Regions from separate parts of the Aliikangiella maris genome, predicted to be linked through region 1. Evidence: predicted binding sites of a transcription regulator. Region 1 holds the regulator's gene; each other region holds the start of a gene.
The links. The regulator PhoB, encoded in region 1, activates phosphate uptake and scavenging genes when phosphate is short. The targets are predictions, from matches to a motif close to TGTCATANNNNTGTCANA.
Positions count from the first base shown of each region.

Region 2: ABVT42_RS08845 (PstS family phosphate ABC transporter substrate-binding protein) is a predicted target of PhoB. The motif match lies at 1,991-2,008, and genes of this name have one in related genera.
Region 3: ABVT42_RS02225 (esterase-like activity of phytase family protein) is a predicted target of PhoB. The motif match lies at 2,370-2,387, and genes of this name have one in related genera.

Region 1 covers NZ_JBFDAH010000026.1:40,212-44,832, reverse strand. The annotation lists gene ABVT42_RS18375 (SapC family protein) at 1-525, opposite strand, end outside; gene phoR (phosphate regulon sensor histidine kinase PhoR) at 965-2,281, opposite strand; gene phoB (phosphate regulon transcriptional regulator PhoB) at 2,300-2,995, opposite strand; gene ABVT42_RS18360 (GNAT family N-acetyltransferase) at 3,574-4,621, shown strand, end outside.
Region 2 covers NZ_JBFDAH010000007.1:200,158-204,778, forward strand. The annotation lists gene ABVT42_RS08835 (transglycosylase SLT domain-containing protein) at 18-605, shown strand; gene ABVT42_RS08840 (patatin-like phospholipase family protein) at 631-1,794, shown strand; gene ABVT42_RS08845 (PstS family phosphate ABC transporter substrate-binding protein) at 2,067-3,365, shown strand; gene tilS (tRNA lysidine(34) synthetase TilS) at 3,567-4,621, opposite strand, start outside.
Region 3 covers NZ_JBFDAH010000002.1:15,738-20,358, reverse strand. The annotation lists gene ABVT42_RS02225 (esterase-like activity of phytase family protein) at 1-2,274, opposite strand, end outside; gene ABVT42_RS02220 (alpha-ketoglutarate-dependent dioxygenase AlkB) at 2,609-3,241, shown strand; gene ABVT42_RS02215 (lipase family protein) at 3,279-4,481, opposite strand.

The DNA.
Region 1 (4,621 bases):
TTCAAACGAGAAACCTTGCTCTTCAAGCAACTCCAGATCTTGTAACATCTTAATGAAATTGCGAGTCAACACTGCACACTGATAATAATTTTCCAGCGTACGACGGCGCTTGGATAAATATTCGGTTTCTTTACCTTCCTCATCATACAGCGCTTCACCTTCCGATTCACTCACAGCTTCGCTATCTGTAACAATCGTAATCGAATACTTATTTTGATCTTCTGGATGAGGCACTAGTGCTAAAGGATAATGCGTATAGCCGGCAGGAATAAATGGTCCTTGCCAAACGCCCTCTTTAACTAAAAGGTTTTCACCTTCTTTCAATCCCAGTAATGCTACACATAAAAAATCGTCATTTTCTGAGTTTTTAACAAAAACAACCGGTAAATCAGAAGCCGCATTTGGAATTTCATGCATAATCACTGGCGCAATATGGTGATTAGCCAAATGATTGAAGTTTTGATTGACCTTCAACTTGGTATTTTTATGGTCTTTATTATTGAGTTGAGCTAGATTTGACTGCATTTTATTCTCCACAATAGCACTAATTTATTGTTATTAGAGCACTTTTAATTAAACTTTCGATACAACAGACTCATCAATTTAAAGTTTTAAAGCATCGATTTATACTATAAAACCGCATTAAATCCCGATTACCAAGGCTACACTTCACAAGTGACTTTGAAAATACAATCACTCGGAAGTCGGCGGAATGAGGGCAAATGCATGAATCTTTGACTTGGTGAGCCTACCATTAGTGGGTCTGATTTCAAATAGTAAAATGAACTAAATTTTTTGGGATATGCAAAACAGGTAATCCAGGGTACGCAGCAACATTAGTCTCATCATTGTTTTGCCAAATATCCTTACCAATACAAACTATTATGACTGTCTAAATAAAAGAGTTAACGGAAGAAAAAGCACGGCAATAGATTCAAACGACTAATACAACATCGCCAGTTGATTAACTGGCGAGTTTTTCATATTCGATAGTTCGATATTTTGGAAAATAAGCGGTGAATGTCGAACCTTTACCTAATTCACTTTGGATATCTAAAAATCCACCATAGTTTTCCAAAATGTGCTTTACAATTGATAGCCCTAAGCCCGTACCACCTATCTGGCGCGAACGATTGACATTGACTCGATAAAAACGCTCAGTTAATCGAGAAATATGTTCAGGCGCCACGCCTTCGCCGTTATCCGTAACACTAAAATAGGTATAGCCATCTTCTTTGCGTTGCCAGCGAACAGTAATAGTTGAGCCTTCGGGAGAATACTTAACAGCATTACTCAACAGGTTTTGGCATAAACTATACAGTTCACTTTCTACCGCTTTAATTTGCAGCGTCGGATCGATGTCTACTTCAATTTGATGGGTACCTTTTGCCTTGGTCTTTTTAAAATCGGTGACCAATTTCTGAATTAATCCGGGCATATCAATCATCACCCCAGACTCACGATCGTAGCCCTTCTCTTCGAGCTTAGATAAAGTCAGCAAATCATCAAGAATTTTCTGCATTCGAGACGCCTGACGGCTGGCATTGCCGATTTGCTTACGCACCATATCTGACATATCTGGCTCACTTTCAAGCAACTCAAGATAACCAGTAATCACCGTTAATGGTGTGCGAAGTTCATGTGAGGCATTCGCAATAAAGGCTTTACGCAATTTATGCACAGCGATTCGCTGGCTAATGTCTCTGGCGGTAATCAACTTTTGCTCTTCGCCAAAGTCAACACAAGTCACCGATAAGGTTTTACGTTGATCAATGGGGGACTCCATTTCCAGTCTGGCTGGCGACTCTTCAGACTCAATTAATTCCTGTAATTTTGGATCGCGAATCAAGTTGTCGATACGCTGCCCTAAATCACGCCGTTTTTCGATACCTAATATTTCTTCCGAAGCCTGATTAGTCAGTTCGATTTCGCGGTGAGAGTTTATTACAACCGTGGCTTCAGGCAATGCTGCAATAGTTGCTTCAAAGCGTCTTGCCATATAACTTAAACGCCGCTTGCGCTCTTTGTTTTTACGCTGTGCATAGACAATGTGCTGTACGATAAGCTGCCATATACCACTGGTATCCAGTGCAAACTGATTTTTTGCGCCCAGCCTTATCCACCGTTCTAGCGCTCGTATCTGTACTAGCATCCAGGTTACATAAACCAGACTGCTTAAAAAAATTGCCAATCCCCAATAACCGGAAATCAGACCGAATAATATCGCTATAACCGCCAAGACGAATATACGAGAAATTTCGATAGTCCACGCGTTGCTCATTGAGCTAATTCCCACTGCTTAAGCTGGTTTCTTTTGAGTAAACATATATCCCATACCGCGCACCGTTTTGATGAGCGAATCTTTACCAAACGGCTTAAGAATTTTTCTTAATCGTAGCACATGAACATCCACTGTTCTCTCTTCGATATAAACCGCTTGCCCCCAGACAAAATCCAATAGCTGGGCGCGAGAGTATACTCGATTCTTGTGTTCGATAAAAAACTGTAATAAAGAAAATTCGGTATGACCAATATGTACATCCACATTATCAATTGAGAGCTGATTGGTAGCCAGATTCAACTCCAGCCCCTCTGAAATAATCATGTCATCTTCATTGGCTTGTGAAGTACGGCGCAACAGAGCTTTGATTCTTGCCATTAATTCTTTGATACCAACAGGCTTAGTCAAGTAGTCATCAGCACCACAATCAAGCCCTTTGACTTTATCCATTTCTTCTACTCTAGCGGTCAACATGATAACTGGCAAATCGGCTAATATTTCATCTTTGCGTAGCCGTTTAATGAAATCGATACCGCTTTCGCCAGGCATCATCCAATCTACAATTAATAAATCTGGACGATTTCTAGCCAGAATTTCTCGAGCAGCCGCGGCATTATCAGCCTCTTGAATGACATAACCGTCACGTTCTAGTGCATAGCGCAACATCTCTCTGATGGGTTGTTCATCTTCGACTAATAAGATTTGCTTTGGCATTTATTTATCCACTCGTTAGTAATGAGTCTGTAATAAGAGTTAAACCAATTATTAAATTCTGTCATCAAGCAGGCTTGGCATGTAAATTTAACAATACGGTCACGTTTAAATCACTAGGCGCTATTTTTCCTGCTAATCATGACAAAATTATGACAATTCATATTAAATACAGTGGGTTGTTAAAAAAATGTCATATTTGACGAACCTTGAAATAACTATATGACAAGCGAAAATAGTCTATTTATGACACAGTTTGTGACACATCAAGGCCAATTATTCTCATAATCTTTACAAAATTCATTTTATTTTAATTAGCTTTAACTAATATTTGATTCGGGTGTTGACCCGTGTATTATTAGGGGATCACTGAATATTATATTGAAGATGAGAACTGCTTTATAGAAATGGCCTTAAAAATAATGTAGGCATTTCAATTTATCGTCTTCTTTTAATATAGATATTACTATATACTACAGTAACTTAGGCAAATAAATTAAATTACTTCAACGATTCTGACCGATCTATGCTAATTAATATAACAAAAGTTGGAAAATTTAAGCGGTAAAAATAAGATCATTATGGATTATTCAAAAAGTCTACAGTTGAAAATCATCACGGACCGTAAAAAATTTGCAGAAGTCAAAGCATTTTGGTTAAATTTCAAGCAAGAAACACAAATTAAATTTTATAATGATTTTTATTTTTATCGGGCTTATTTTAAACATCTAAAGCACCCAGACATAACCCCTTTTTTAGTTTTAATCTATGAGGGTGAGAACCTGATAGGCATACTCCCTTGGGAAAAGCGCTCGGTAGGATTGGGGGTCTATCAAATAGGCACCTTGTCACATCCTCATGTCGATCTTAATGACGCTTTGTTTGTTGATAATAAAAGTACCTTAATATTGCAAGCAATAACAATGCTGAAGTCACAGACTCCTGCAATTTGTCTATTTAGTCTGCCAAAACTTCGCCAAGATAGCAGCTTAAGTCAGCTTTTGATTAACCAAAATGCGATTGACACTTTTCACTGGCAAACATCTGAGTCAAAGTTTATTGAATTTCAACAAACACCTTTAATCGAAATATTACCTAAAAGACATTTAAAAAATGTTAATCGACTCATTCGCAAAGCTGAAAATATTGGTGATGTAAAATACTCCTTTATCAAAGGTGAAGATATTACGCCTGAACAAATAAAAGAATTCCTCGATTTAGAAGCGTCAGGCTGGAAAGGTAAACAAGGTTCGTGTTCAGCAATTAGTCTAAATAAAGATTTAATCGGTTTTTATCATTCACTATTTAACAATAGTAAGAAGAATATTCAACTCAATTGTTATCATCTGGACGGCCAACTACTGGCCGCACATTTTTGCTTTATTAATGGGGGAACAATTTCTTTGGCGAAAGTTTGCTATCGTCAAGAATTTTCAAACCTTTCTCCTGGTCATGTACTCATTTACAAAGCCATGGAAAATGCACAACTCGAAGGAAAAGTAACTAAAATCAGCTTTGTCACTGGACCAGGGTGGTTAGCCCCTTGGAAACCTAGTACTAAAGTGGTTGAGACTTATACTTTTGCGTTAAATCCAATGAGCAAGTTGTATTTTAACGGGGCCAAATTTT
Region 2 (4,621 bases), on a different contig from region 1:
CTTATTGGTTTAATCAAATGGTCAGATTACCGTTAATCAATGTCGGAGTAATAATTGTACTGTTATTGGCTGGACAGTCGCTCATGGCGGCTGTCCAGGAAAAACCCGATCAAGCCTTTCGAGTAAAGCTGGCCAAATTAATCAAAAAATCTAGCGGCTCATTTGAGGATAGATTTGAAGCTGAAGTGTGGTTATTAGAGCAAGCGCTGAGAATAGCAAAAGTTGCTCCGCATATTCCCGAAGATGAACGACTGGCTATTTTACGTCTGGTCCACCGAGAAGCTAAAAACTTTGCACTGGATCCATTGCTGGTACTGGCATTGATTAATGTCGAAAGTAATTTCGACCAGTTTGCAATATCCAGTGCTGGCGCACGTGGTTTAATGCAGGTGATGCCATTTTGGAAAAAGGAAATTGGTACGCCTGATGACAGCTTGTTTGATATGCAAACCAATATTCGGTATGGCTGCGCCATTCTTAGTCTTTATCTTGAAAAAGAAAAACAAAATACCACTCAAGCACTGGCCCGTTATAACGGCAGTAAAGGACAAGACTGGTATCCTATGCGGGTTTACAAGCATATGCGTAAAACCTGGCACCCTTAGCACTATTAATGCCTGACACTTTTGCATGACTCAAATTTGCTATAACGCCCCCTCACGAACCAAAACAGGACTGGTTTTAACTGGTGGCGGTGCACGCGCGGCTTATCAAGTCGGCGTATTAAGTGCAATATCTGACATTATTTACCGTGAAGAATGTGGCAATCCTTATCCTATTATTACAGGTACTTCTGCAGGAGCGATTAATGCGACCGTTTTAGCCGCCTATGCCAGAACCCCAAGGTTAGGAATTCGAAGTCTGCAAAGAGTTTGGGGCAACTTAAGTGTCGATCAGGTTTTTCGCGGCGACATGCTCGGTATTATGCAAAACTCTTCAAAGTGGCTATGGTCAATTTTTTCCAGCAACTTCCATTTAAAGCATCAACTCAGTTTACTCAACAATGAACCACTCAAACAATTACTCAGTAAAGTGATGCACTACAATATCATTCAAGAAGCTATTGATGCCGGGAATCTGCATGCTTTATCAATTACCGCTTCGAGTTACTCTACCGGACGTTCAATTTCTTTTTTTCAAGGTGTCGCTGAACTGAATGACTGGCAAAGATATCGTCGTTGTGGCAAACGAACACGCATTAATCGTGATCATCTACTGGCTTCTTCAGCCATTCCCTTACTCTTTCCAGCAGTCAATATTGATAATGAATTTTACGGTGATGGATCCGTCAGATTTTTAGCCCCTATCAGTCCGGCCATTCATTTAGGTGCTGATAAAATTTTAATCATCGGTGTCGATCCTATTCGTGAAGAATTACCCGAACAAACCAATGCCATTCATTACCCTTCAGTTGCGGATATTGCAGGACATGTTTTAGACAGCGTTTTTATTGATAGTCTCGACAGTGATATTGAGCGCATAAGACGAGTTAACAAAACAATAAAATTAATTCCACAAGCGGTCAGAGAATTACAAAGTAATTTACGCCCGATTGAAACCTTTGCAATCTCACCAAGCCAGGATTTAAGTTTATTAGCCAGCAAACATTTTCATACCCTGCCTCGACTCATTCAGTTTTTCTTTCGGCGCATTGGTATTAATCCGGGTGAAGGTTCAACCGTACTAAGCTATTTGTTATTTGAATCAAGTTACACCAAAGAGTTGATAGAGCTGGGATATCAGGACACTTTTCGACAGAAGTCGGAGGTGATCGAATTCTTCTTAAATCGTTAGAACAAAATGCAATATAACAAATTCGCTAAGAAACTAATCATCTAAAAACAAAATTACTCAGTCATATAACTGTCAAATTTCATGAAATATATCGCAATTACTTTATATTTTTCTTTGGATTTATGACATTTTATCAATGTCAATCTATACACCAAAAAGAAGAATGCCATTCTCCTCACAAATTCAAAGGATTCAATGTAATAAAACTGTCATATTTTAACTGCACAATCGCGCACCAAAGACACTCATATAAAACCAAGCAGACATTAATCATGTTAAGAAATATACTGATATCTTTAATTGCTATTGTCTCGATCGCACTAATCTTAACAGGGATTATTAATTTTAATATATTGCGACTGCCTAATCCGAACACACCACATAATGGTCAAGCTGTTGAAGAATTAATTCTAAAAGGCTCGAATACTGTCGGTGAAAGTTTTGCCCCCATTTTGGCAAAAGCTTATCTTAGAAGTATTGGCGCAATTTTAGTCAGAGAACATCAATTAGAAAGCCCAGTTGAAAAATATATTGAAGGAACGATTCCCAATAAAAATAAATTGGTGCGCATTGAAATTCGTGCTCATGGTTCAAGTACTGGTTTTAAAGCACTCGATGAAAACTCTACTGAAATTGCGATGAGCTCTCGTCCAATTAAAGAAAAAGAAGCCAAAGCATTAGCCGACAAATTTGGTGTTGTTGATGAACATCCCATTGCGCTTGATGCGCTTGCGATTGTTACTTATCCAACTAATCCAATTGATCAGCTAACCGTAGAAGAGATTGCTCGATTATTTTCTGGTGAAATTTCAAACTGGGCACAACTTGGTGGTGAAGACTATCCGGTTAAAGTTTATAGTCGTGATAACAATTCAGGTACTTGGGATACTTTTAAAAACTTGGTGTTAAAGCCATTTGATAAAAAACTGAGTGATGATTCCGGACGATTTGAGTCCAGTAATGAACTAGTCAACAACGTTATTAATATGCCCGGTTCAATCGGTTTTATAGGGGTAACTTATGTGGGTGAATCTAAACTGTTAAAAGTTGCTCAATCAACTAACGAAACAGGTAAAATTCCAACCGGTTATACCATTGGTACTCAGGATTATCCACTGTCTCGAAAATTATATCTTTACACAAAGGGTCGAAAACACAGCAATCTGGCCAGCTCATTTATTGACTTCGTCAAACAAAATGAAGGACAAAAACAAGCCGAAAAAGTTGGATTGATTTCTTATTATCCAACTCATTATCGTCCCGATTTAAAAAATAAGAAAACACCACTTCGCTACAAAGACTTAGCCTCACTAGGACGCAGAATCACAGTAAATTTTTCATCCAATGTTTTTAGCATGGACGAATCCAAAGAAGCACGAGATATTGAAAGACTGGTTAATTTTACTAATCAGAACCCAGGTAAAAAAATTGTCTTGGTCGATTTTTCAAATTCACCTCGCCTGGCACAGCTTAAGCAAGCACTCAAAATGCATAATGTTCAAGTGTTAGATACTTTAAATATTCAATACAAAGAACGGTGGGAAGATCCTATCGAAGTCTGGGCACTTTAGTTTTAAGCATCTTGCTACCTCATGTACAAATTGAATTTTGTACAGATTTTATACTTTAAAAGGATTGACCTAATAACGGATTGGCAGCAAAAGGCATTGCAAAAAATAATTCAAAAGGATTTTATTGAGGGACGCTCATTTCATCAAGGATGATGAAATATTTATCTTATGGATCAGAAATTAAAGTTAGTCAATCGACAATTAAGCAGCAATAATAAAACGTAAGCTCTGCTGATTATCATCAGAATTGATGAGCGCTTGATTAATGAAAACCCCAGGAACGGCAGCCAATACATCATTATAATAAATAACGGGCAACCACTCGCGAATCCACGGCGGAATATTCAACTCTTGATAGATATTTTTTAAATTGGTCGAATGGTTGCGATAATCAGGTCGACATTTTTCGCCGCCCGCTCGAGGTTTAACAATTACCATTTCATCAGCTAGCGGTAAGCGAAGCCCATTTCCATTAATTCGTTGATAACTTAAGGTAACCTGATTGGAAAGTGTCAGCCTAGGCATTTTCAAATCCCACTGTGCTACCTTGAATTGTGCATCTGGCTGAATATTGGTTAAATAAAGATTTCCAGCAAAAGTTCTAACACGCTGTCCCGCAAATGCTATATCTATATTGAGTGAACGAAGCGTCAAAAGTAGATCTGTGGTTTGCTTTTGAGCAGCTAAGCTTTGTATGTCATCAGTAAGTTTTAACTGGCGTAATAATTCATCAATTTCTTGTGAAGATGGCGTACTTTGCGAATGAGAAGCCCCCCAAAAATAAAGCAGATTTTTCTGCCGTGCTACTGACAAGCTTGCTAGCTGCGCTAAATTAATTACGGCATTACCAGCACAACATAGCAACGCATCTTGTTCGGCAATTTCTCGAAGCAGCAAGGTTTGCTCCGTGGCTAAACGGGTAAAACGAGCCAATGTTTTTGCATAATGAGGCCAACGTTCAGCCAGTAATGGAAAAACTCTTTGTCGTAAAAAATTGCGAGAAAAATATGCATCTTGATTTGACGGATCTTCAATCCAGGAAAGCGCATGACTTGCAGCATAATCCTCAACTTGCCGTTTATCTGCACTAAGCATTGGCCTTAAAATTTGCCCATGACCAAGAGGCCGAGATTCAGGAATAGCGCCTGCTCCGGAAACTCCACACCCTCTGAGCAAACGAAACAACAAGGTTTCAGCCTGATCATTTTGATGATGCGCCATGAGCAAATGCTCATCCTTACCTAAAATTTGTTGAA
Region 3 (4,621 bases), on a different contig from region 1:
ACGTTCAACAATTAAGAATGTGCCATCACCAACTGATGTAATATCTGATAAACCAACCCAACCACCATTTTGTGATTCAACCGTATCTAACGGATAAAAAACAAATGACCAACTTGCGTTGACTGTGTCATAAATACCAAGACGCGGATTAGCTTCGCCGCCCCATGCCCGTTGAAATGCCACATAGATGTTATCACCATATTCAGCCACGCCTTCAAAACCAAAACGTAACTGCAAGTCGTTAACACTTTCAGGTAAACGCACAACTTGTTCAATTACACCATTTTTATCGGTTTTAAAAATCATATTCAATGAATTAATTGGACGTGAGCTATCTCCTTTTGTGCCATTTCCTTCAGATGCTACCCAGAAACCACCATCAGCCGATTTAGCAATACCTTCGGGGTCAATGTTTATTGATTTGTCTTCATTGATCATTGCGGCTAAATCAGCTTCATCAAAAACATCAACTCGGGTCGCATCATCAGCATCAACCGTATTATCAGCCAAGTCAACAACGTTAGTTGCAGCAAACACATCATTAGTATCTTTAATTGTAATTTCTTCAATTAATTTTGCCGGAGTTTGATTGGCGTCAATTGCAAAAATTCGGTTCGAAGCATAAAAACTATCTTCTACTGCATACAAGCGACCGGCCATCATTGGATCAGAAGATAATCCAGACAAAGCGCCCCACGCAATTGGCGTATTATCGTTACGATATACCGATTCGATCGTTGGATAAGCCGAGGCAGCATAATCATAGCGATAAACATTGAGTGTTGAACGCAATTTGTCATCACGAGCATCAACTTCACTGGCTACCACTAATAAGTTACGCGAAGGAATCGCTAATCCACCTTCAGGACCCGAAGCCGCAGGTAATACTTGTTTAAACACAGGCGCTTTTGGATTGGCGACATCATAAACAAAAACCAGACTTGAACGCTCTGAGTTAACGAACAAGTAACGGTCATTGCCATAAATTCCCATTTCAACATTTTCAGGTTCGTTACCTTTATTGCCAGAACGTTTATCGGGGTAGTGACCAAATTGAGCGGCCATGTGATCCAGTGTTACCCCTGAATTCCAAACCACTTCACCCTGCTTGTTAAAGATGGTAAAACCACGACTACCACCATTTAAATCACCTTCATCGGCGGTAGCAAAATAATCGTCATTAATCCAACTAACACCATCAGGTTCACGAGCAACATCGGCTTGTGATTCTGTTTGACTAATTTTTAGCGGTTTACCTTCGGTTGCATCAATTTGAGTCAAATCAACACTGCCAGCAGAAAAATCATTGATGATACTCCCATCAGTCAGGTCAACAATGACAATATGATTGTTTTCTTGCAAAGTAACGACCGCTTGATTAGCTGAATTGATATCAACATATTCAGGCTCTGGGTCGTCAGCATACAAATCAGCCACGCCAGTCAATTCTACATTTGAGGTTGTCCACTTAGTTGGGTCAGCATCACTGGTGTTAACAATTACTAAATATCCGGCAGGTGCTTGAGGAGGTTCACCGTCACCTAAATCTTCATCACGCTCATTTTCAATCACAACAACGGCATAGTTGCCATCCGGGCTAATGGCTACCGAATCAGGCTGTCCTCCCAAATCAAGTGAAGCCACTTTGGTTTGCGTTGCAATGTCAATCACATCCAGTTGACCGCTCACATCAATATAATCCGCCGAAGTATTGATTGCTACCAGCGCAAAGTTACCGTTAACGCCAACTGACGTTGGTTCGCCATCTAAATCGAGCGTCCCCAGACCAACTGGGCTTTCAGGATTGTTAATATCAACAAAACCTAATTTTTCGCCAGGGCTATCACTATAAATTAAAATACTACCATCGCTGTTGGCTGCGACAATTTCAGCAGCAGTTTCGTCATCAACATTACAATCAACTTCAAGCTGTTGACAGACCGGAAATGAAGCAACACGAACAAAGTTTTGGCTATTATTTAATTGTGTTTGCGCACACATGAAAGTTGTCTGACTAATTTCGCTGGCTTCTAACATGTTGTTGCCATTAGCATCTAGGCCAGAATCAACTTGAACACCACCTTTGAAACATTGGCTATGACCAGCCGACAGTTTAGTCTGGACAATTAAGCTGTTTAAGCCATCATTTCCGTTAGTGCCATTGTTACCATTAGTGCCGTCAGTTCCATCTTTACCATCATCAACGCAGCCGGCAGCCAAAATGGCAGAAACCAGTGCAGGAATGAGTAATTTTTGTTTGTTCAGGTACTTCATTTTATCTACTCTGTTGTTGGTCAAGTTAGACAGGCATAGGCGGAAAACCTTCCCATCTCAAAAATAGAAATTTTCGCTGGTTTACATGACGCAGGTTTGACGGATTTATGACAAAAATATTTCAGTCGTTAATTCTAACGACATTGCCATTGACTTTTGCGATTGTATTCATGTTAATTTTCAAACAAAATAACAAAGGTCAAAATAGACATTAATATTCAGTCGGGCCTATTTTTTGCTACAATCAACAAAAGTTTTACGGCTTATTATCAAAAGCCAAGATTAAAATCAGGATAAAGTTTAAAAATAAGATGTCAGGTGCAAATTTTTTATTATGAGTGATTTATTTTCGGGATTGCGTTCAACGACCGAAGTCTATCCGCAAACATTTTTGCTACCCAGCTTTACCCAAACAAAAATGCTGCGCCAACTCATCGTGACTATTATTAAACAAGCCCCTTTTCGCAAAATGGCGACACCTAACGGCCACTACACCAATATTCCACTAACAAACTGTGGCGACTGGGGATGGGTGTCTGATGAACAAGGTTATCGCTATAGCGAGACCGATCCTTTAACCGGCCATCCGTGGCCAACAATGCCTGACTATTTTTATCAATTGGCAAATAGTGCTGCTGCTGCAGTGGGCTTTAATAATTTTTCGGCCGATGCTTGCTTAATCAATCAATACAAAATTGGCTCGAAACTGGGATCGCATCAAGATAAAAATGAAAGAGACTTTACCCAGCCCATCGTCTCGGTTTCGATTGGATTGCCCGCCACCTTTCAAATATTTGGTCACCGGCGCAGTGGTAAGGCGGTTGAAATCAATCTATATGACGGTGATGTCATGGTTTGGGGTGGTCAATCGCGCATGATGTATCATGCGGTTAAAACAATCAAAGCCAACCCCAATAATCCAGCTCAACGTTATCGGTATAATATTACTTTTAGAAGCTCACAGTAGGTTCTAAGTTCTAAGTTTTAAATTTTAAGCTCTATGCCTATTTTAAAGTGACTCGATGTTCGCCCCATTGTCTTAATGCTTTAGTGTAATGAGAAATTTTATGATGGCTGATAAAACGGTTTTCTAAAGAAAAATTAAACCAAGGTTCATCTAACCACAACATAAAGCGCTGATAAACACTAAAGCTGTATCGCAACTTTGGTTGCCCGCTATCATAGATAATACGGCTGGGGTAACCAATTTGATCCATTTTTGCCATGTCGCGTAATAAGTCTGCAACCGCTTTTTGTCGTTTAGTCCCAATAAAACCAAGTAATCGCGAAAAATAATGCCAAATAAATCCTAATGCATGAACCATTGCCGGATTAGGGAGCAAAGGCACTGGGTCACGAGCATTCACAATACGATAAATTGGTGTTTTAATATGATCTTGAAAACTCGGCAGTCCAACCGCTGGCGCACCAAAAGTATAAGTGCTACCCCCGGTGTCGCTGGCATAAAAACGTGTGGCAATATGTGCTAATGCCCCTCCCAAACTATGCCCACCGATATGTAGTTTTAAATTTTTTACCTGCTCTAATGCCTGCATCACCTTAGGATGAACATCCATAAACTGATTCCAGAACCCCTGGTGGACCTGTGTTTTTATACCAAGTAAATCAACATCAATTAAACGTGCCGATATATCGGCTTTCACATCACCAAAACTTTCAGTCCCCCGATAAATTAAATAAGCATCCAAACCACGAGTTGCTAAAAAAGCCTGCGTTTCATTTTCATTAAAAGTTGCCAGCAGTTTAAATCCGTGAGCAACCAAGATTTTTTCAAATGCATTTCTTGCGACATGTTCACCAATTCGATGTCCACATAAAACCGCATCAGCAACCAACTTTAACTTATTAAATAGTGCCGGATTATCGACAATTGTTTTGGCAATATCTAAAAATTTATCTATCTGATGACCTCCTTCAAAAGGAAAATAACATAGCCGTGAAAGCTCTGCCATCAACCAAGCTTGTCGATCACTAAATGCTGACCGCATAACCGGAGGCTGCATAAGAAACTTTGACTGAAAATATTTTTGGCTTTCATCAATATTATTTAAAAGCGCATCTTTTTCTGTTGATTTCATCAATTCAGATAAAGGCTCAGCCGACTGATTAGTATTGGTTAACTGCGGTTGACTTGAAGCATTTGAATTATTTGTTGTATCAGTATTATTAGAATTATTGGTAGTCATAACCATTCCTTGATAAGTTGGTATTTATCTTATAGTAGACGCCCTCTTCTCATCAATCAATAGAAGCCAAATGCGAATTATCTTTTTTTAGATATCATAAATCCCCATAAACTCAATTAAAAACAAATAAAACCACTGTG